3 regions of the Pseudoxanthomonas sp. 68-E7 genome follow, and region 2 is predicted to be linked to each of the others. Evidence: riboswitches for the same ligand, from Rfam matches in the RefSeq annotation. Region 2 holds a riboswitch; each other region holds the start of a gene.
What was found. Region 2 has a riboswitch for cobalamin ahead of AC3DE2_RS09970 (ribonucleoside-diphosphate reductase subunit alpha). Riboswitches for the same ligand answer to the same signal wherever they lie in the genome.
Positions count from the first base shown of each region.

Region 1: linked by a shared signal. The riboswitch ahead of btuB (TonB-dependent vitamin B12 receptor) and the one ahead of AC3DE2_RS09970 (ribonucleoside-diphosphate reductase subunit alpha) in region 2 are both predicted to bind cobalamin.
Region 3: linked by a shared signal. The riboswitch ahead of btuB (TonB-dependent vitamin B12 receptor) and the one ahead of AC3DE2_RS09970 (ribonucleoside-diphosphate reductase subunit alpha) in region 2 are both predicted to bind cobalamin.

Region 1 covers NZ_JBYMTI010000001.1:87,457-93,988, forward strand. The annotation lists gene AC3DE2_RS00425 (aminotransferase-like domain-containing protein) at 1-772, shown strand, start outside; gene dinB (DNA polymerase IV) at 1,156-2,238, shown strand; gene btuB (TonB-dependent vitamin B12 receptor) at 2,422-4,254, opposite strand; cobalamin riboswitch at 4,380-4,620, opposite strand; gene cobT (nicotinate-nucleotide--dimethylbenzimidazole phosphoribosyltransferase) at 4,734-5,798, shown strand; gene AC3DE2_RS00445 (histidine phosphatase family protein) at 5,795-6,391, shown strand; gene cobS (adenosylcobinamide-GDP ribazoletransferase) at 6,388-6,532, shown strand, end outside.
Region 2 covers NZ_JBYMTI010000003.1:417,087-423,618, forward strand. The annotation lists gene AC3DE2_RS09965 (ribonucleotide-diphosphate reductase subunit beta) at 1-574, opposite strand, end outside; gene AC3DE2_RS09970 (ribonucleoside-diphosphate reductase subunit alpha) at 1,098-3,434, opposite strand; cobalamin riboswitch at 3,705-3,911, opposite strand; gene AC3DE2_RS09975 (hypothetical protein) at 4,000-4,659, opposite strand; gene tatC (twin-arginine translocase subunit TatC) at 4,796-5,572, opposite strand; gene tatB (Sec-independent protein translocase protein TatB) at 5,553-5,948, opposite strand; gene tatA (Sec-independent protein translocase subunit TatA) at 5,967-6,194, opposite strand; gene AC3DE2_RS09995 (lipid-binding SYLF domain-containing protein) at 6,288-6,532, opposite strand, start outside.
Region 3 covers NZ_JBYMTI010000002.1:158,024-164,555, forward strand. The annotation lists gene cobO (cob(I)yrinic acid a,c-diamide adenosyltransferase) at 1-539, opposite strand, end outside; gene AC3DE2_RS05360 (hypothetical protein) at 536-1,147, opposite strand; gene AC3DE2_RS05365 (hypothetical protein) at 1,161-1,730, opposite strand; gene btuB (TonB-dependent vitamin B12 receptor) at 1,750-3,606, opposite strand; cobalamin riboswitch at 3,718-3,954, opposite strand; gene AC3DE2_RS05375 (OmpH family outer membrane protein) at 4,016-4,618, opposite strand; gene AC3DE2_RS05380 (SapC family protein) at 4,658-5,410, opposite strand; gene AC3DE2_RS05385 (hypothetical protein) at 5,454-5,744, opposite strand; gene AC3DE2_RS05390 (putative porin) at 5,809-6,532, opposite strand, start outside.

The sequences.
Region 1 (6,532 bases), on a different contig from region 2:
CACGCACCCGCGCGAGGGCATCGATCTGGGCGCGCTGGCGCAGGCCATCGAGCGTCATCGTCCGGCGGCGTGCTGGCTGATGACCAGTTTCCAGAATCCGCTGGGCTGCACGCTGTCCGAGGAAAGGAAACGCGCGTTGGTGGAACTGCTGGATCGCCACGACATCCCGCTGATCGAGGACGACGTGTATGCCGAACTGTACTTCGGCGAGCGCCGCCCGCTGCCCGCCAAGGCCTTCGATCGCGGCGGGCGGGTGATGCACTGCGGTTCGTTCTCCAAGAGCCTGGCGCCGGGCTACCGGGTCGGCTGGGTGGCGCCGGGCCGCTACACCCGCGAGATCGCCCACCACAAGCTGACCTTCTCGCTGGCGACCTCGGCACCGGGCCAGCTCGGCCTGGCGGCCTACCTGGAGAAGGGCGGCTATGAGCGTCATCTTCGCCGCCTGCGCAAGGTGCTGGAACAACAACAGCAGGAATACATGGGCGCCATCGCGCGCCATTTTCCCGAAGGCACGCGGGTGACCCGGCCACAGGGCGGCTATTTCCTGTGGCTGGAATTGCCAACACGGGTGGACGCGCTCTTGCTGCATCGCCAGGCACTGGCGCAGGGCATCAGCCTTGCGCCCGGACCGATGTTCTCGGCCAGCCGCGCGTTCCGGCATTGCATCCGCCTCAACCACGGGCACCCGCTGGATGCGCGCGCCGAAAACGCCCTCGCCACGCTGGGCCGGCTGGTCACCGCCCAGATCCAGGATCCTGTGCTGCGGGATTGACGTGAGTCGCGAGCTTTTCCCTGGCGTCCACGTATCCGGTGTCGCGACTGACGTCGCTCCTACAAGCAAGAGTGCAGACATTTCCGGCATCTCGCCCCGGATGCCTGCCGGCCGATACCCGTCATAGCCGGCGGTCTTTCCTGTAGGAGCGACGTGAGTCGCGAGCTCTTCCCTGGCGTCCACGAATCCGGTGTCGCGACTGACGTCGCTTCTACAAGGAAGAGTGCGGGCATTAACCCGCTTTAACAGGTGGTCTTTCCTGTAGGAGCGACGTGAGTCGCGAGCTTTTCCCTGACGCCCACGAGCCCGCTGTCGCGACTGACGCCGCTCCTACAGAATCTTGACCGGACCGGTGACGGAAGGTCTCTTACAATACCGTCGACATGCGCAAGATCATCCACATCGACATGGACGCGTTCTACGCGTCGGTGGAGCAACGCGACGATCCCTCGTTGCGTGGCAAGCCGGTGATCGTCGCCTGGCGCGGCACTCGCTCGGTGGTATGCGCGGCGTCCTACGAGGCGCGCACGTTCGGGGTGCGTTCGGCGATGCCGGCGGTGCGTGCCGAGCGGCTGTGCCCGGACGGCATCTTCGTGCCGCCGGATTTCGTCCGCTACAAGGCGGTGTCGCGGCAGGTGCGCGAGATCTTCCTGCGCCAGACCGATCTGGTCGAACCGCTGTCGCTGGACGAAGCCTACCTGGATGTCACCGAATCGCGGACCGGGCTGCCTTCGGCCACCGCCATCGCCGAGACCATCCGCGCGCAGATCCGCGAAGAGACCGCCCTGACCGCGTCGGCCGGGGTGGCGCCGAACAAGTTCCTCGCCAAGATCGCCTCGGACTGGCGCAAGCCCGATGGCCTGTTCGTGATCCGGCCGCGGCAGGTCGAGGCCTTCCTCACCCCGCTGCCGGTGGAACGCATCCCCGGCGTGGGCAAGGTGATGCTGGGCAAGCTGCATGCGCTGGGCATCCGCACGGTGGGCGAGCTGCGCGAGCATCCGCAGGCCGAACTGGAACAGCGCTTCGGCAGTTTCGGCGCCAGCCTGTACCGGCGCGCGCGCGGCGTCGACGAGCGCCCGGTGGAGCCGGACCAGCCGGTACAGTCGATTTCTTCCGAGGACACCTTCGAGCGCGACGTGCCGCTGTCGGCCATCGACGAGCAGGTGCGCCGCCTCGCCGGCAAGACCTGGGAGGCGACCCGCAAGACCGATCGCATCGGCCGCACCGTGGTGCTGAAGCTGAAGACCGCCCAGTTCCGCATCCTCACCCGCAGCTTCACCCCCGAGGCGCCGCCGGCCAACATGGAAGAGTTCACCGCGATCGCGCTGGCATTGCGCGATCGCGTGGACCTGCCGGCGGACACGCTGTACCGATTGGTGGGCGTCGGCTTGTCCGGCTTCCGCGAGCGCGGCGAGGTGGCGGAACAACCCGGGTTGTTCGACGAGTCGCCGAATCTTTCCTTGTAGGAGCGACGTCAGTCGCGACCGCATCCCCCGATCTGCGCAGATTCGTCTCCCGACGTCGGGATGATCCGCCCGGGGCCTCCTGGTTTGAAGGCCCCGATTTTCCTGGTGGTCGCGACTGATGTCGCTCCTACAGGTGCCTAAAAAAGCCCGGCGATTGCCGGGCTTTTCGATGCGGCGCCGCGCTCAGCGCCTGGGCTGGTAGCGCAGGCTCAGGCCGTACTCGCGGCCCGGCTGGTTGTACCAGCCGACGGTTTCGTACTCGCGATCGAACACGTTGTCGACCTTGGCCAGCAGCGTCCACTCAGGCGTGACCGCGTATTCCAGCCGCAGATCGGCGGTGGCGAAGCCACCCAGGCGGGTCGCATTGGTCAGTTCATCGTAGCGGTAGCCCGCGCCGTTGATGGTCGCGCCGACACGGAAGTCGCCGAACGCGCGATCCGCGTCGATGCGGCCGGTGTTGCGCGCGCGGCGCGGCAGCAGGTTGTCGTTGTTGGCGGCGCTGCGATTGCGCGGGTCGGTGTGGCTGAGCTGGGCGGACAGATCCCAACCGGCCAGGGTTACGTCGACGGTGAATTCGGCGCCGCGGATGCGCGCCTCGTCGACCTGCACCATCGCGAAGCGGCTGCCGTCGTAGGTGATCAGATCATCGATGCGGGTTTCATACAGATCCAGCGCCCAGTGCCAGGCGTCGCCGTTCTGGGCGATGCCGACGTTCAGGCTCTTCGACTTTTCCGGTTCCAAGTCGCGGTTGCCGCTCCACGGGTCGTACAGATCGCTGAAGGTCGGCGCCTTGAAGCCGGTGCCGTAGCTCGCGCTGAGCTTGAAGCCCTTGCCGAATCGCATGCCCCAGCCCAGGTTGCCGGTGGTGTGGTTGCCGAATTGCTCGTTGTCGTCGTTGCGCACGCTGGCCTGCAACTGATGCGCGCCGAACTTGCCCTGGTACTCGACGAAGCCGGCGGTATTGCGGCGGCTGTCGGCGGCGTAGTCGGTGGTGCTGTCGAGGTGATCGATGTACCAGTCCGCGCCGACCGTCAGCAACTGGCCCAGGCCCAGGCCGATGTCGGCCTGCGCGCTGGCGGTGTCGCGGTGGGTGTTGTGGGTGCTGTCGTGATCGACTTCGTTGCGGTAGTTGTCGGTCTCGTTGTCGCTGCGGCCGACGTTGACGGTCAGGGCGAAGCGATCGGTCGGCACGTAGCGGACCTTGCCGTTCAACACCTGCTGCACGTTCTCGGTGTAGTTGTAGTAGCCGTCGTACCGGTTCGCGCCTTCGGCGCGCAGCGCGCTGGCTTCGGCGGTCAGCGTATCGGTCAGCTTGTAGCCACCGCGCAGGCTGGCCGAGACGTTGCGGTAGCCGTCGCGATCCGGCTCGTCGGCGTAGCAGCCCCTGCCCGGTGAAATCGAACCACGGCAGGCATTGATGCCATCGGTGCGCTGGTAGGACGCATCGGCGCCGAACCAGCCGCGCTCGCCGCCGCCGCCGAAACCGGCGCTGGCCTGGCGCAGGCCGTTGCTGCCGCCACCGACCTGGAAGTGCGGCGCGTAGCCACCCTGGTTGCGGCGGGTGAAGATCTGGATCACGCCACCGATGGCCTCGGAGCCGTACAGGCTGGAATTCGGGCCGCGCACGATCTCGATGCGATCGATCTGCGCCAGCGGCAGGTCCGGGATGGCGGCGGCGGCGAAGTCGGCCGAGTTCACCCGCACGCCATCGATCAGCACCAGGGTATGGCTGGAGTTGGTGCCGCGCAGGAACAGCGAGGTCTGCTTGCCCAGGCCACCGGCATTGGTCAGGTTGATGCCGGCGCGACCGCGCAGCAGATCCTGCAGCGAGGACGCCTGGCTGCGCTCGATGTCGGCGCGGTCGATCACCTGCGCCGGCACCAGGCTGTCTTCCAGCGCGATCGCGGTGCGGGTGCTGGTGACGACGACGTCGTCCAGCTGGGTGGCGTCCTGGGCGAGGGCCAGGCCCGGCAGGGCCAGGGCGACGGCCAGGGACAGGGTACGAAGATGTGGCATTGCAGTCGGCTCCATGCGCCGCGCGCTCCCGCGCGGCATGAGGGGGAGGCGGCAACGCGGGAACGGGAAGACAGCGGAAACGACCGTACGCACGGCGCTCGCCGCCGCAACGCCCGCCGCGTCGCAACCAGTCGTTCTTTCGGGCCGGTCTCCGGGCTTGCGAGTGCGATGGCGACCATCGCCGGCCAGGGCGCCTTCCCGTGCGGATGCACAGTGGCGTATGCCCAGGCCTGGCTCGCTTACCGTTGCGGGGGCAGCGCCGGAATCACCCGCGTCGGCGCCGAGGCGGCGCATGCGGATTCACCGGCTTCCCGTTTCAACCCGGGGCGGAACCGCCCGCGGGTCACCAGAAAGCGCGGCGATTCTAGCAGAAGCCGGTCCGGCGGGAGCCGGACGGCGGACCCGGTTCGGCGCGCGGCCGGGCGGCGGTCACGCCTCCCGTAGAATCGCGACTCTCCTCCATAGAAAGAAACCCGCACGTGTCCCAGGACTGGATCCACGCCGACTGCCGGCAGCCCTCCCCCGAACATCGCGAACGCGCGCGCGCGCGCCAGGATGAGCTGACCAAGCCGCAGGGATCGCTCGGGCGCGTCGAAACCCTGGCGATCGAACTGGCGGCGTTGCAGCACCGGGATCGCCCGGTGGCGACACGGGTGCCGGTGATCGTGTTCGCCGGTGATCATGGCGTGACGGCGCAGGGGGTGTCCGCGTTTCCGTCCGAGGTCACGGTGCAGATGCTGCACAACTTCGCCAACGGCGGCGCGGCGATTTCGGTGTTGGCGCGTGAACTCGGCCTGCCGCTGTCGCTGGTGGATGCCGGTACCCGGGCCAGCCAGGCCATTGCCGGCGTGCACGCCGACAAGCCCTGCCACGGTACCCGCGACTTCAGCGTCGAAGCGGCGATGAGCGAGGACGAACTCGCACACGCGCTGGCCGCCGGGCGCCGCGCGGTCGAGGCGGCGGGCGATGCGGATCTGTTCGTGTTCGGCGAGATGGGCATCGGCAACACCACGGCCGCCAGTGCGCTGGCCTGCGTGCTGGCGGATCTGCCGCTGGAGGAACTGGTCGGCGCGGGCACCGGATTGCAGGGCGATCGCATCGCCCACAAGCAGCAGGTAATCGCGGATGCGTTGGCGCTGCACCGCCCCCACATCGCCGCCGCCGAAGCGCCCGCGCGCGAAACACTGCGTCGGGTCGGTGGACTGGAAATCGCGGCGATGGCCGGCGCGATGATCGCCGCCGCGCAGCGCGGCGTGCCGGTGCTGGTGGACGGCTTCATCGTCTCGGCGGCGGCGCTGGCCGCGGTGGCGCTGCAACCGCAGGCGCGGCCGTGGCTGCTGTTTTCGCACCAGTCCGCCGAGCGCGGCCATGCGCGGGTGCTGGCGGCGCTGGACGCGTGCCCGTTGCTGCACCTGGATCTGCGGCTGGGCGAGGGCAGCGGCGCGGCGCTGGCGCTGCCGCTGTTGCGGCTGGCCTGCGCGTTGCACGCCGGCATGGCGACGTTCGCCGAAGCCGCGGTTTCCGGGCGCGACGAAGCGCCATGATCCTCGACCTGGTGCGCCACGCCTCGACCGGACGTGCCGGCCACTTCGACGGACGCACCGATTCGCCGCTGCTGCCAGGCGCCGCCGATGCGGTCCGTGGCGGTTGCGCGGGCGTCGCCTGGTCGCGGGTGATCAGCTCGCCGCGCCAGCGCGCGCTGCACACCGCACGGGCATTGGCGACTGCGCAGGCGATGCCCGTGGATGTCGTCGAAGACTGGGCCGAATGGGATTTCGGCGACTGGGATGGCCAACATCGCGACGCGATCGCGGTGGACGACGCTGCGCGCCATGCGCTGCAGGCGTTCTACCAGGATCCGGGTGCGTACCCGCCACCCAACGCCGAACCCTGGGCCGACTTCCAGGCGCGCATCGATCGCGCCCTGCGCGCGCTCGCGCCGCTGGATGAGGCATCACCGGTGCTGGTGGTCAGCCACGCCGGCCCGCTGCGGCTGGCACTGGCGCTGGCCTGCGGCCTGCCGCTGGCCGCGCTGTGGGCGATACGCATCGACTACGGCACCCGTTTGCGCCTGCGGGTGCAGACCGACGCGGCGGATCGCCTGTGGGGTGAATTGATCGAGGTGAGGCAGGCATGAGCGTGCGCAAACTGATCCTGGCGGTGCAGTTCCTGACCCGCCTGCCCACGCCGCAGCTGCGCGACTTCCGCGAAGAGGAACTCAGCCGCACCGCGGTCTACTTCCCGCTGGTGGGCGTGTTGATCGGCGTGCTGGTGGTCC
Region 2 (6,532 bases):
CGTAGGCGAACGCGGCGAAGAAGAACAGCCCCTCGATGCAGGCGGCGAAGCAGATCTGGTTGAGCAGGAACTGCCGGCGCTGGTCGCGGGTCTCGATGCGGCGGAGATCCTGCAGGGAATCGATCCACTTGAAGCAGAACTCGGCCTTCTTGCGAATCGAGGGAATGTTCTCCACCGCCGCGAACGCCTTGACGCGCTCGGCCGGGTCCGGCAGGTAGTTGTCCAACAGGGTCAGGTAGAACTGCACGTGCAGCGCTTCCTCGTACAGCTGCCGCGACAGGTACATGCGCGCTTCCGGCGCATTGAGGTGCTGGTAGAGGTTGAGCACCAGGTTGTTGGACACGATCGAATCGCCGGTGGCGAAGAACGCGACCAGCCGATGGATCAGGTGGCGGTCGGCCGGGGTCATCTTGTCGTGCAGATCGCTGATGTCGATCTGGAAGTTGATCTCCTCCACCGTCCAGGTGTTCTTGATCGCGTCGCGATACATCTCGTAGAACTGCGGATAGCGCATCGGGCGCAGGGTCAGTTCGAATCCGGGATCGAGCAGCATCTGGCGGGCGTGGGCGGGCATGTCGTGTTTCCTGCTTTTGTCCCTTCCCTCGCTCGCGGGGGAAGGCTGGATGGGGCGAATGGAGCGGAGTGCACCCGTTCGCTACTTTCTGTCCCTTCCCCCGCTCGCGAGGGAAAGGCTGGGATGAGGGCGAACGGAGCGGAGTGCACCGTTCGCGACTTACTGCCCCTTCCCCCGCCTGCGGGGGAAGGTTGGGATGAGGGCGAACGGAGCGGAGTGCACCGTTCGCGACTTACTGCCCCTTCCCCCGCCTGCGGGGGAAGGTTGGGATGGGGGCGAACGGAGCAGGATTGCGATCGTCTGCGATGAAGCCAGGTGAGCGAAATGGCGCTTCCGTGGATACCGCGAACGATTCGCCGTCATGGCTCCGGTCTCGCTCCCACCCAGCCCTCCCCCGCAAGCGGGGAGGGGCGGTTCAATGGATTGGCGCGTCCCTGCGCCCGGAACGTCCTGTTCCCGTCTTCCTGTGCGCATCCTGCGTGGGGATTGCGGAGGCATGACCTCCCGGCCGCGCATGAAACCGCTACTGGCAGGCCTCGCAGGCTTCCGGGTTCTCCAGCGAGCACGACACCGCTTCCACCGCCGTATACGCCGGCTTGGGGGTCTCGTTGCCGGCGCGGCTGACCGTGGTCTTGGCGATGCGGGTGGCCGGACGCGAGCGCAGGTAGTAGGTGGTCTTGATGCCCTGCTTCCACGCATACATGTACATGGACGAGAGCGCGCCGATGTTCGGGCTCTCCATGAACAGGTTGAGCGAAGCCGACTGGTCGATATAGGCGCCGCGATCGGCGGCCATGTCGATCAGCGAGCGCATCGGCAGTTCCCACGCGGTGCGGTAGACCTGGCGCAGCGGTTCCGGAATTTCCGCGACACCCTGGATCGATCCTTCGGCCAGCTTGATCGCATCGCGCATCTCCGGCGTCCACAGGCCGAGCTGCTTCAGCTCGGCGACCAGGTAGCGGTTGACCTGCAGGAAGTCGCCGGACAGGGTCTCGCGCTTGAACAGGTTGGAGATCTGCGGCTCCACGCACTCGTAGCAGCCGGCGATCGAGGCGATGGTCGCGGTCGGCGCGATCGCGATCAGCAGCGAGTTGCGCAGGCCGTGCTCGCGGATGCGCCCGCGCAGCGCGTCCCAGCGCGCCATGTCCTGCGGCGCCACGTTCCAGGCGTCGAACTGCAGCTCGCCGCCGGCCGCGCGGGTATCGGCGAAGGATGGATGGCGGCCACGTTCCTCGGCCAGTTCGCACGAGGTTTCCAACGCATGGAAATAGATGGTCTCGGCGATCTTCTGCGACAGCGTGCGGGCCTCGGCGCTGTCGAACGCCAGCCGCTTGCGGAAGAACACGTCCTGCAGGCCCATGCAGCCCAGGCCGACCGGACGCCAGCGCAGGTTGCCCCGGCGCGCGGATTCGATCGGATAGAAGTTCAGATCGATCACGCGGTCCAGTTGGCGCACCGCCAGCCGCACGGTTTCGGCCAGGCGCTCGAAGTCGAAATCGCCGTATTCGTCGAAATGGCGGGCCAGGTTGATCGAGGCCAGGTTGCACACCGCGGTTTCCTCGGCCGAGGTGATCTCCAGGATCTCGGTGCACAGGTTGGACAGGTGGATGACGTTGTTCGCGCGCAGGGTCTGGTTGCTGGCGCGGTTGCACTTGTCCTTGAAGGTCATCCAGCCGTTGCCGGTCTCGGCCAGCGTGCGCATCATCCGCGCGTACAGCTTGCGCGCCGGCACCGCCTTGGCCGCCTTGCCCTGGGTCTCGGCCTGCAGATAGGCCTGCTCGAACGCCTCGCCGTAGAGGTCGGTCAGTTCCGGCACCACCCGCGGATCGAACAGCGACCATTCCTGATCCGCCTCCACCCGCTTCATGAACAGATCCGGCACCCAGTTGGCCAGGTTGAGGTTGTGGGTGCGGCGCGACTCGTCGCCGGTGTTGTCGCGCAGCTCCAGGAAATCCTCGATGTCGGCATGCCAGGTTTCCAGGTAGACGCAGGCCGCGCCCTTGCGCTTGCCGCCCTGGTTGACCGCCGCGACCGAGGAATCCAGCGTCTTCAGCCACGGCACGATGCCGTTGGAATGGCCGTTGGTCGACTTGATCAGCGAACCGCGCGAGCGCACCCGCGTATAGCTCACGCCGATGCCGCCGCTGAACTTGGACAACTGGGCGATGTCGCCGTAGCGCTGGTAGATCGACTCCAGCGAATCCTGCGGCGAGTCCAGCAGGAAGCACGAGGACAGCTGCTCGTGGGTGGTGCCGGCGTTGAACAGGGTCGGCGAACTGGGCAGGTAGTCCAGGTTGCCCATGCGGCGGTACAGCCCCAGCGCCTCGGCGACATCCTCGCTGAGCGCGCAGGCGATGCGCAGGAAGAACTGCTGCGGGGTCTCGATGACCTTGCGGGTATGCGGGTGGCGCAGCAGGTAGCGGTCGTACAGGGTGCGCAGGCCGAAGTAGTCGAAATGCAGGTCCAGCGACGCGTCCAGTGCGTCGTTGAGCTTGCGCGCGTTGGTCTGCACGAAGTTCAGCAGGCGATCGTTGATCAGGCCGACCTCATGGCCGCGCGCGACCGACTGCGAGAACGCGTGGATTTCCTGCCCGGTCACTTCCTTGGCGATGTAGCTGGCCAGCAGGCGCGCGGCCAGCCGGCTGTATTCGGGCTCCTCGGCGGTCAGCAGCGCGGCGGTGCGGATGGACAGTTCGTCCAGTTCGCGCGTGCTGGCGCCGTCGTACAGGCCGGAGATGGTGCGGGTGGCCACCCGCATCGGGTCGATGGCGTGCAGGCCCTCGCAGCTGCGCTGCACGGCGCGGACGATCTTGTTCAGATCCACCGGCTCGCGGCTGCCGTTGCGCTTGGTCACGCTCATCGCGGTGGCGGTGGGCGGCGGGGTCAACAGGAATGCGTCCTTCTGGGACGGGGGGACGTCGGTTTCGGCGACGGCGGTATCGGTCGGGGCCACGGGGCTTCCTCCATGCGTGATGCACGCGGCGGCCTGTCCCTCGCAGGCAGCGGAAGGCCGGATGGAGCAACAGGGTGGGGAAGCGGCGTCGCAGGGGCCGCGACCGGAACGACGGACGGCGGGCCTGCTTCACCAGCCATCTCCCCCCGGAGATTCCGCGGCCGGCACCGCGCGGTGTGCGGCGCGCGGCTGTCGGCAGGTCTTCGGACTCGTGGACGCGGAAGCCTCGCTTCCTCCTAGCCCGTCGCTTCCCAAGGCAGGGCGCCTCAGTGCCAATGACGGGTTCGTTTCCACCTACCGCTGCGGGGCAGCGCCGGCATTCGACCGGCTTCCCTTTTCATCCCCCGGCGTGCGACCGGGAGAACCGACGGCCACAAGATAGTGGGGGGAAATGTGAGCGTCAACACCAAATGTGGTGCCGCGCCAGCTGTGGAACGCCGCCTCTCGCAGTGGCAGGCGTTTCACGGATCAGCTACTTCACGAAGCGGATGGCGGCCAATGCCTCGCGCAGCCGCGCCTGCGCGGTGGCGGTGTCGAACGGCGGCGTGCGCGGCGGATCGTAGACTTCCGGACGGGTGCCGACGATCAGCAGATCGATCGCGTAGCAGCGGTCCTGGCGCACCGCGCGATAGGCGTCGACGGTCAGGTAGTGGCTCATGGCGGCATCGCTGGCGCGGAAATGACGGAACGGCTGGCCGTCGACGCGGATCTCGTCGCGCGGGGAAGGCAGCGCCGAGTCGGAGACCTCCAGGCAGGCGGCCACCGCATCGGGATCGTCGCTGACACCCAGCCGCACTTCCGCCGCGGTGATCTCGTTGGAGCCGTCCAGGACCAGCGCGGCCACGGCCTTGCCGCGACTGTCCGGTTCGGCGAAGGTTTTCCAGTCGTCGGTCGCCAGGTAGTCGCGGCGGAAATCACGCCGCAGGGTGAAACCAGGCAACGGCAGGATCGCCACGCCCAGGGCCTCGTCGACGAACTGGGCCTGCAGGGCGATGCGTGACGCCTGGGCATCGGAAACCGGTGGCGGCGCGACCGGCGGAGCGGGCGTGGCGTGCGCGGTCTCAACGGGGTGTTCCGGCTGGCAGGCCGTCAGCAGGCCCAGCAGGCCGAGCGCGCCCAGACGTTTTTTCATCGATTTTCCTTCTCGTTCGCAACAGCGCGGTCGAGTCTGGCAAAGCCAGGATGAACCTTCGCAGCGGCCTACCGTGAATGGATCCGGCGCCCGTCTTCAGCGATGTGGAGAGGAATTCAGGCGCAGGCGTGCGCGCTCAGGCGTCGCGCGGCGTGCGCGAATCGTCGCGGTCGGGTTTGGGCGCGACCCACTGCGCGGCGATGATGCCGGCCTCGTACAGCAGGCACATCGGAATCGCCAGCATCAGCTGCGAAACCACGTCCGGCGGGGTGATGACGGCGGCCAGGATGAAGATGCCGACCACCGCGTAGCCGCGGCCCTGGCGCAGCTGCTGCGGCGTGACCCAGCCCAGCAGGGCCAGGATCACCAGCGCCACCGGCAACTCGAAGCTCACGCCGAAGGCCAGGAAGATCACCAGCACGAAGTCCAGGTATTTGCCGGGATCCGGCGCGATGGTGACGATGTCCGGGGTGAACATCATCAACGCGTGGAAGACGCCGGGCAGCACCAGGAAATAGGCGAACGCGCAGCCGGCGTAGAACAACGCGATGGACGAGACCAGCAGCGGAAACGCCAGCCGCTTCTCGTGGCGGTACAGGCCGGGCGCGACGAAACCCCAGGCCTGGTACAGCAGCCACGGCGCGGTCAGGAACATGGCGGCGAAGAAGGCCAGCTTGATCGGCGCGAAGAAGCCGGAGGTCGGATCGTTGGCGATCATCTGCGCGGACTGGTTGTCCGGCAGCTGGCTCAGCATCGGCAGCGCGAGCCGGCTGTACAGGGTTTTCACGAAGGGCAGCAGCGCGACCAGCACGATCACCACGCCCAGCAACGCACGCATCAGCCGCGTGCGCAGTTCCAGCAGATGGCCCATCAGGCTGCTTTCGGCCTGATCCTCAGGTGCGTCGTGGTTCATCGCTGCTGCCGTGGGACAGGGGGACGTCTTCCGCGTCCGCTGGCGGGGCGGGCTCGGGTTCTTCCGGCGTCGATGCGGATGCCGGCGCCTTCACCGAGGCGCGCAGATCGTCGAACTCGCGTTCGGTCTCCGCCGCGCTCTCGCGGACCTTGCGTTCGGTCTCGCGCAGCGCTTCCTCGGTGTCGCGCAGGCTGCGCTTGAGTTCGTCGGCGGCCAGTTCGCGTTCCAGTTCGTCCTTCACCGAATGCCATTGCGCGCGCGCGCGGCGCACCCACAGGCCGGCGAAACGCGCGACCTTGGGCAGGCGCTCGGGGCCGAGGACGATCAACGCCACGATGGCGATGACCACCAGTTCGGGGAAACCGATGTCGAACATGGCGGCAGGGGACCGCGCTTACTGCTGCGAGTTGTCGCGATCCTTGGACGTGCTGGACTCGCTGTTGCGGGACTGCGACTGATCGTCAAGCCGTTCGACCGGCTTGTCCTCGTCGTGCATGCCCTTCTTGAAGCCCTTCACCGCTTCGCCCAGATCCTGGCCGACGTTGCGCAGGCGCTTGGTGCCGAAGATCAACAGAACGACCACCAGAACGATGATCCAATGCCAGATGCTGAAACCGCCCATGGTCTTCTCGTGCGTTGAGTAATGAAATTCAGGCGATCAGCATAGCGCAGGCACGCCCGGAGATCCCGGGCGCGCGCTGGAGTTTTCGCTTTTTTACGGCGTGCCGTTGAGCGGTTCAGTGCGGATTTCGCCTTCGGCGACCGGCTGGAAACCGGACTGTGCCGGGGCCGTGGCCGGGGCTTGGCCCAGCGGCGCGGTTTCGGCGACCGGCGCGGTGCTGGCGGGCGCGACCGCGGTCGCCGGGGTGACGGTGGCGGCCGGGGCCGGTGCGGACCGGCCGCTGCGCGCGGCGCGGGCGGCGGCGGTCACTTCCTCGAGCTGGTCGCGGAAACCGACCA
Region 3 (6,532 bases), on a different contig from region 2:
ATCAGCGCCTGCGGCGCGCCGCGCCCGGTGATGACCACATGCTGGCGCGGGGGCCGCCCGGCGAGTGCGGCCAGCACGCCTCCCAGCGGCACGTAGTCCTTGTTCAGCGCGATATTGAGTTCATCGAGCAGGACGAAATCATAGGCCGGATCCGACAACATGCGCGCCGCCTCGTTCCAAGCGGCGGTGGCCGCGGCGATGTCGCGCTCGCGATCCTGGGTTTCCCAGGTGAAGCCCTCGCCCATCACCCTATAGTCGAGGTCCTCGCCGAAACGACGGAAGAACGCCTCCTCGCCGGTGGAGAAACTGCCCTTGATGAACTGCACCACCCCGCAGCGAAAACCATGCCCCAGGCTGCGCGCGAGCATGCCGAAACCGGAAGAACTCTTGCCCTTGCCGTTGCCGGTGTTCACCACCAGCACGCCACGGTCGATGGTGGCGCGGGCGATGCGGCGGTCGACCAGTTCCTTCTTGCGCCGTGCGCGTTCGCGGTAGTGCGCGTCCTCGTCCAGGCCGCGCCGTTCACTGCCCCGGCTCATGCCGGCGTGCCCGACCGGCTGGCGGTCCGCATGAACAGGCCACGGATGCCCGCCCGCAGGATGAAAGCGGCGCCCACGTAGCCGGCCAGCGTACCGAGGGCACGCGGATAGTAATGCGGAACACGCGCCAGGAATCCGGACAGGGTCGGCTCCGGGTAGCGGCCGGAGAAGAAGTAGAAGCCGCCCTTCGACAGCAGGTACGCCACGCTCGCGGTCACCACCAGCGCCAGCGCCAGGCGCGGCACCGTGCGCCAGTGATCGCGGTGCAACCCGCGGTACACATGGCCGCCCAGCCACAGTGCCGCATAGGCGAACGCCAGCGCCCAGTATGCGGGCGACAGGCACCAGTCGGTGATGGTGCCGTTGGCGAGGCTGCTGAAGTCCAGCAGCGAGGACAGCAGGAAGAACGCCGGTAGCGTCCACATCGGGCGCAACAACGCACCGACCAGGAAGAACACCGCCCACGATGCGCTGGGCAGCGCATCGACGCTGGCGAAATGCTGGCCGCGGGTGGCGATCATCAGCAGTGCCAAAGCGATGCCCGAAAGGACCTGGGCGCGGTGGGAAGCCAGTGGCAGAACGGAAGCGGAAGGGGAAAGCGAGGTCATGACGTTCTCCTGATCAGGCGCCGATGGCGCGCCGGCGCCGGGCGGACCGCACCAGCGCATGCAACAGCAACGCGCTGGCGACGTAGACGAGTGTGGTCCGCACGAACAGCGGCCCCCATTGCCAGACCCGCGACAGGTACTGGGGCCATTCCGGTTGCGGATAGCGTCCTCCCATCCAGTAGAAGGCGCCATTGGAAATGGCGAACGACAACGAGGCGCAGGCCAGCGCGACCAGCAGCGCGCCGGACAGGCCACGCCAGTCCGCGCCCATCCGCGGCGCCCACGCGCGACCGCCGTACCACAGCACCGCATAGGCGGGCAGCAGGAAGGCATAAGCCGGGGTCACGCAGAAATCGCTGACACCGGCCAGTTCGATCGCGGCCCAGTCGATGGCCACGGCCAGACCCAACAGGCCCAGGAACGGCAGGTGTCCACGCAGGTACAGGCCACCGAGGAAGAACAACGCCATCGATGCGTCCGGCAGATGCAGGACATCGCCGAAATGATGGAAGCGCGTGGCGATCATGAAGGCGGCGAACGTACCGAGCAGGCCGAAATGGAGGGAACGCGACAGGGGTTTCATCAGGGTCTCCGCGCGGGGTTCAAGGAGTGACGGGCTGGTAACGCAGGGTCAGCAGCCAGGTGCGACCGGGCTGGTTGTACAGCGCGGCGGTTTCGTAGCGCTTGTCGAACAGGTTGGCCGCCGACAGTTGCAGGTTCCAGGACGGCGCGAATGCGTAGCCGACGCGCAGATCCGCCAGTCCGTAGCCGCCGAGGTGGGTGGTGTTGGCCAGGTTGTCGTAACGCTCCCCTGCCCCGGTCACGCTCGCGCCCACGCTGAACCGGCCGAAGCGGCGATCCGCGTCGATGCGCCCGCTGCCGCGCGCGCGGCGCGGCAGGACGTTGTCGTGGTTGGGATTGTCGCCATCGTTGCGCGGATCCAGCCGGGTCAGGCTGGCGCGCAGATCCCAGTCCGCCACGCGCACGCCGCCCTCGGCCTCGATGCCGCGGATGCGGGCGCGATCGATGTTGTTGGGCCCGCCGGAATCGCCCAGCGAGGCGTCGAAGGCAATCATGTCGTCGATGCGGGTGTCGAAGGCGTGCAGCGCCCAGCGGGCCTGGCCGTGTTCACCGCGCAGGCTCAGCTCGAAACTGCGCGACGTCTCCGGGCCCAGTTCCGGATTGCCGTAGCCGGGGAAGTACAGCTCGTTGAAGGTGGGCGCCTTGAACGCGGTGCCATAGCTCGCTCCCAGCCGCAGCCGCTCGGTGAAGTTCCAGCCCCACAGCAGGCTGCCGGTGGTCTCGCCGCCGAACTGGCTGTCGTCGTCGCGGCGCACGCCGGCCTGCAGCGAATGCTTGCCGAAATCCCGCTGCCACTGGCCGAACAGGCCACGGTTGATGCGCCGGTCGCGCGCATAACGGGTGTTGCTGTCGATCTCGTCACCGGACCAGTCGTAGCCCAGGGTCAACAGTCCCTCGCCCGCGTCGATATCGGCCTGCAGCGATCCGAGCCTGCGACGGGTGTCGAAATTGGAGGAATAGACGCCATCGAGGAAGTTCTCGCTCAGATCCGCGCTGGCGCCGACGCTGGCGGTGAGGCGCAGCCCGTCAACGGGCGCGTAGCGCACGCGTCCGCCGACCACCTGCTGGACCGTATCGGCTTCGTTGTTGAGGCTGCCGTCGTACTCGTTGCGTCCTTCCGCGCGGAACACACGCAGTTCGGCATCCCAACGTTCGTTGAAACGATAGCCGCCCTGCAGGCTCAGCGAGCGGCTGCGGTAGCCGTCGCGGTCGGGATCGAAGTTGCGGGTTCCCCGGTAGGCGTTGATGCCGTCGGTGTCCTCGTGCCCAGCCTGGACCGCGTACCACCCGCCGCGAGCGGAATCGCCCGTGCGGCCACCCACGCCAGCCGATATCCGGCGGGTGCGCTCGCTGCCGATGGCCGCGCTGAAGTTGGGAGTGAAGGCGCCGTGCGGACGGCGGGTGAAGATCTGGATCACGCCGCCCAGCGCCTCCGAGCCGTACAGGCTGGAGAATGGCCCGCGCACGATCTCGATGCGTTCGATCTGCTCGACCGGGATGTCCTGCAACGATGCGCCGCCGCTGGTGGCCGAACCCAGCTTGACGCCGTCCACCAGCACCAGCACGTGATCCGATTCGGTGCCGCGCAGGAACACCGAGGTGGACTTGCCGGGCCCACCGTTGTTGGCCAGCGAGAAACCGACGCGACCGGTCAGCAGATCCGGCAGCGAGGCCGGTTGCAGGCGTTCGATTTCGGCGCGATCGATGACGGTGACCGCGGCCAGGGCCTGATCCTGGGTCTGCGCGGTACGGCTCGCGGTGACCACCACGCCATCGAGATCGGTGGGACTGTCGGCGAACGCCGGCGCGACAAGGGAAAGGGAAGACAGCAACGACGCCGCCAGGCGATGGCGACGGAAGAACGATTGCGGATGCACTGACACACTCCTTGACCGCGCCTGCCCGCGCGGGAACGTTGGATGAGGACAGGCGGAAAGAGAGTGCTATGGCAGCCCGACAGGGATCGGGCCCCATGACATCGCCCACCGCATGTCACGCCGCTCAAAGGCCGGTCTCCGGGCTCGCGAGTGAAGCGTGGCCGTGGGCCGTGCTTCCGATCCGCGCCTTCCCATGCATCAAGCACAGTGGCTGTTTGCGGACCTTGTCTCGCCTACCGTTGCGGGGGCAGCTCCGGAATTGCCGATCATGCAAGCACGAACAGGCGCACCGGATTCCCGTTTCAACCACCGGCCAGGCCGGCGGTCACCTCAGGCGGCGCGAGTATAGCAGTTGGCGGGAGCGTCGCTCCGGTGCGCATCCGGCACCGGAGCGATGGCACGCGGGCCGTCAGCGGCCGGCGGGCGTGGCGGTGTCCTCGCGATGCAAGGCGACCGGCACCGACTTCACCCGGGCGTCCAGCGACTTGACCACGTCGGCGGTCAGGTCGTGGCTCATGTTGCCGGCCAGCACGGTGCCGCGATCGATCAGCACGCCGCAGCCGTGGCGCTTGTAGGCCTCGGCGATCACCGGCTGCGCGGCGTTGGAGATCTGCTCGAGGGTGGCCGCGCGCGTGGCCTCGATTTCGCGCGAGCGTTGCGCGGCGCGCTGCTGGACCGCCTGCGCGTCCTGTACCGCCCTGGTCTGTTCCGGCGTGAGCTTGTCGGGAGCGACCTTGCCACGCAATCCCAACCGCAGCAGTTCCGCTTCCGCGCGCTCCTTGTCGCGTTCGATTTCGGCCTGCGCATCGGTGACCAGCTTCTGCAACTGCGCGCCGGCGTCCTTGCCGGCGGCGGCGTTGGCGAACACCGCTTCGCGGCTGAGAAAACAGACGCCGGCCACCGCCGGGCCTTCCATCGACGCGACCTCATCGGCGGCATGGGCGGCGACGGCGGAGGACGCCAGCAACACGACCGCGGCGCAACGGGAAATCAGGGAACAATCAATCGACATGGCGATGTCCTGGATTCAAAGGGAGGGAAGGAAGAACGCTCAGGGCGCCAGCAGATCGCTGAACCGGCCCAGCGAGGCCAGGTGGAAATGCACCAGCGCCAGCCAGCCCTTGCGGTGCCAGTCGAGCACCACCGCGTCCGGCAGCGCGTTGAACTTCTCCGCATCGACCACGTGGAACCCATCGACGCTGGAGCGGCGGCCATCGGCAAAAGCGATGTTGGCGCTGCGTTCGATCAGCAGTTCCTGTTCGGCCAGGGCTGCGGTGAACCGGCGGGTCGCCTGATCCTCGCGGGTGAAGGTGTCGCAGAACTGCAGCGCCTGCCGGGTCAACTCGCTGGGCTGGCCGTCCTCGAACAGCGGACTGCCCTCCTCGCCCGACGCGATCACCGCGTCCGCGCCGGCATCGATGGCCAGCACGTAGCCTTCCGGATCCCGGGTCTGCACGAACACGAACGGATAGCGGCGCACATAGGCCGGCACATAGGCGTGTTCCACCCAGGCGTCTTCGACGACGAAACGGTTGCGACCGGCTTCCACGCCCAGCACCGCGATCGGGGTGTGGTCCGGGCCGGCGAACACCAGCGGGTAATTGCGCGACGCGGCGGCGAATTCGCCGATGACCACCGGCACGGAATTGCTGGCGGCGGCGAAACCGGCGCCGGTCGGGCGCACCCGCCATCCGGCGTGTTCGACCGAGGACAGTACGCGCGGTTCGCGGTAGAACAGCGGCCAGGCGCTGGCGTCGGCGCCGGCGGCGGGATTCGACGATTCGGTTTCGGAAGTCTGGGTCATGTCTTTTTTTCCATGGATTGCGTTGGCCGGATGCCGGAGCGGCTCACGCGGGCGGCTCGAACCTGCCGCGCATGGCGTACAGGAGCTGCTTGCCCTCGATGAAGGATTCGATGCACTCGCCGATGTCCTCCGGCGTCTGCCCAGATTGCCGCAGGACCATTTCAACCATGTGCCGGTTGATGTCCGAGTCGTGCTGTCCGCCCCAGACCTTGATCGGCAGGTAGAACCCCAGCGGAACCTTGCCGCGGGTGATCAGGACCGGACCGTCCGCCACCAGCACGATTTCGGCGAATCTGTCGGTGAACTTCCTCAGCGAGATGAAGCGTTCTTTCACGTCGGCATGTCTTGTTTCGGGAAACCGACCGCTTCCCCGTCGGGAAAGCGGTCGATCGCCGGGCTCAGAACCCGGCGTTGACCTCCAGCTGGAACACGTCGATGGCCAGCGGCGCGCCCATGATCTGCTTGGCGGCCATCCAGCGGCCGGTGAGCCAGACGTTGCGGTCGAAGGCATAGGCCGCGCCCAGGGTGTAACCCTTGGCGTTGGTGCCGCCCAGATGGAAGTTGGAGTCGTTGAACCCGTCCGGCAACGCGTCCGGTTCGATGTGCTTGTAACCCAGCCACAGCTGCCAGTCGCCGGCCTGCTTCAGCGCCAGATCCCCGAACGTGCCCTGCACCAGCCAGGCGGTGTCCCCGCTCTTGAGGTCGGCCACGGTGGGGGTGGCCCCGGCCGGCGCGGCCAGGTTGGTGACCAGGCCGCCGCGGGCGCGGGTCCACATCGCCTGCGGGTCGTAGGCGGTGTTCTTCAGCCAGTGGCCTTCCAGGCGCAGGCGGTGGTCGGCCAGCGCCGGGGTTTCCCAGCTCAGATTCACGTCCACCAGCTTGAAGGTCGAAGCCAGGCCCACGTACTGCGGCAGCGGAGTATTGGCAGGATCCAGCGGGTCCAGGGCGATGTTGCGCAGGAGCATGAGGGTATTGCCCTTCTGCATGAACGCCGGGCGGGTGCCGTCGGTGCTGCAGACTTCGGCGCCGGCGTACAGCGCGCACGGCGCCGAGTACTCGCCGGAGATGTTGCGGAACTGGTAATAGGCCAGCGCCGCGCGCAGGCGCTGGTCATCCCCGAAG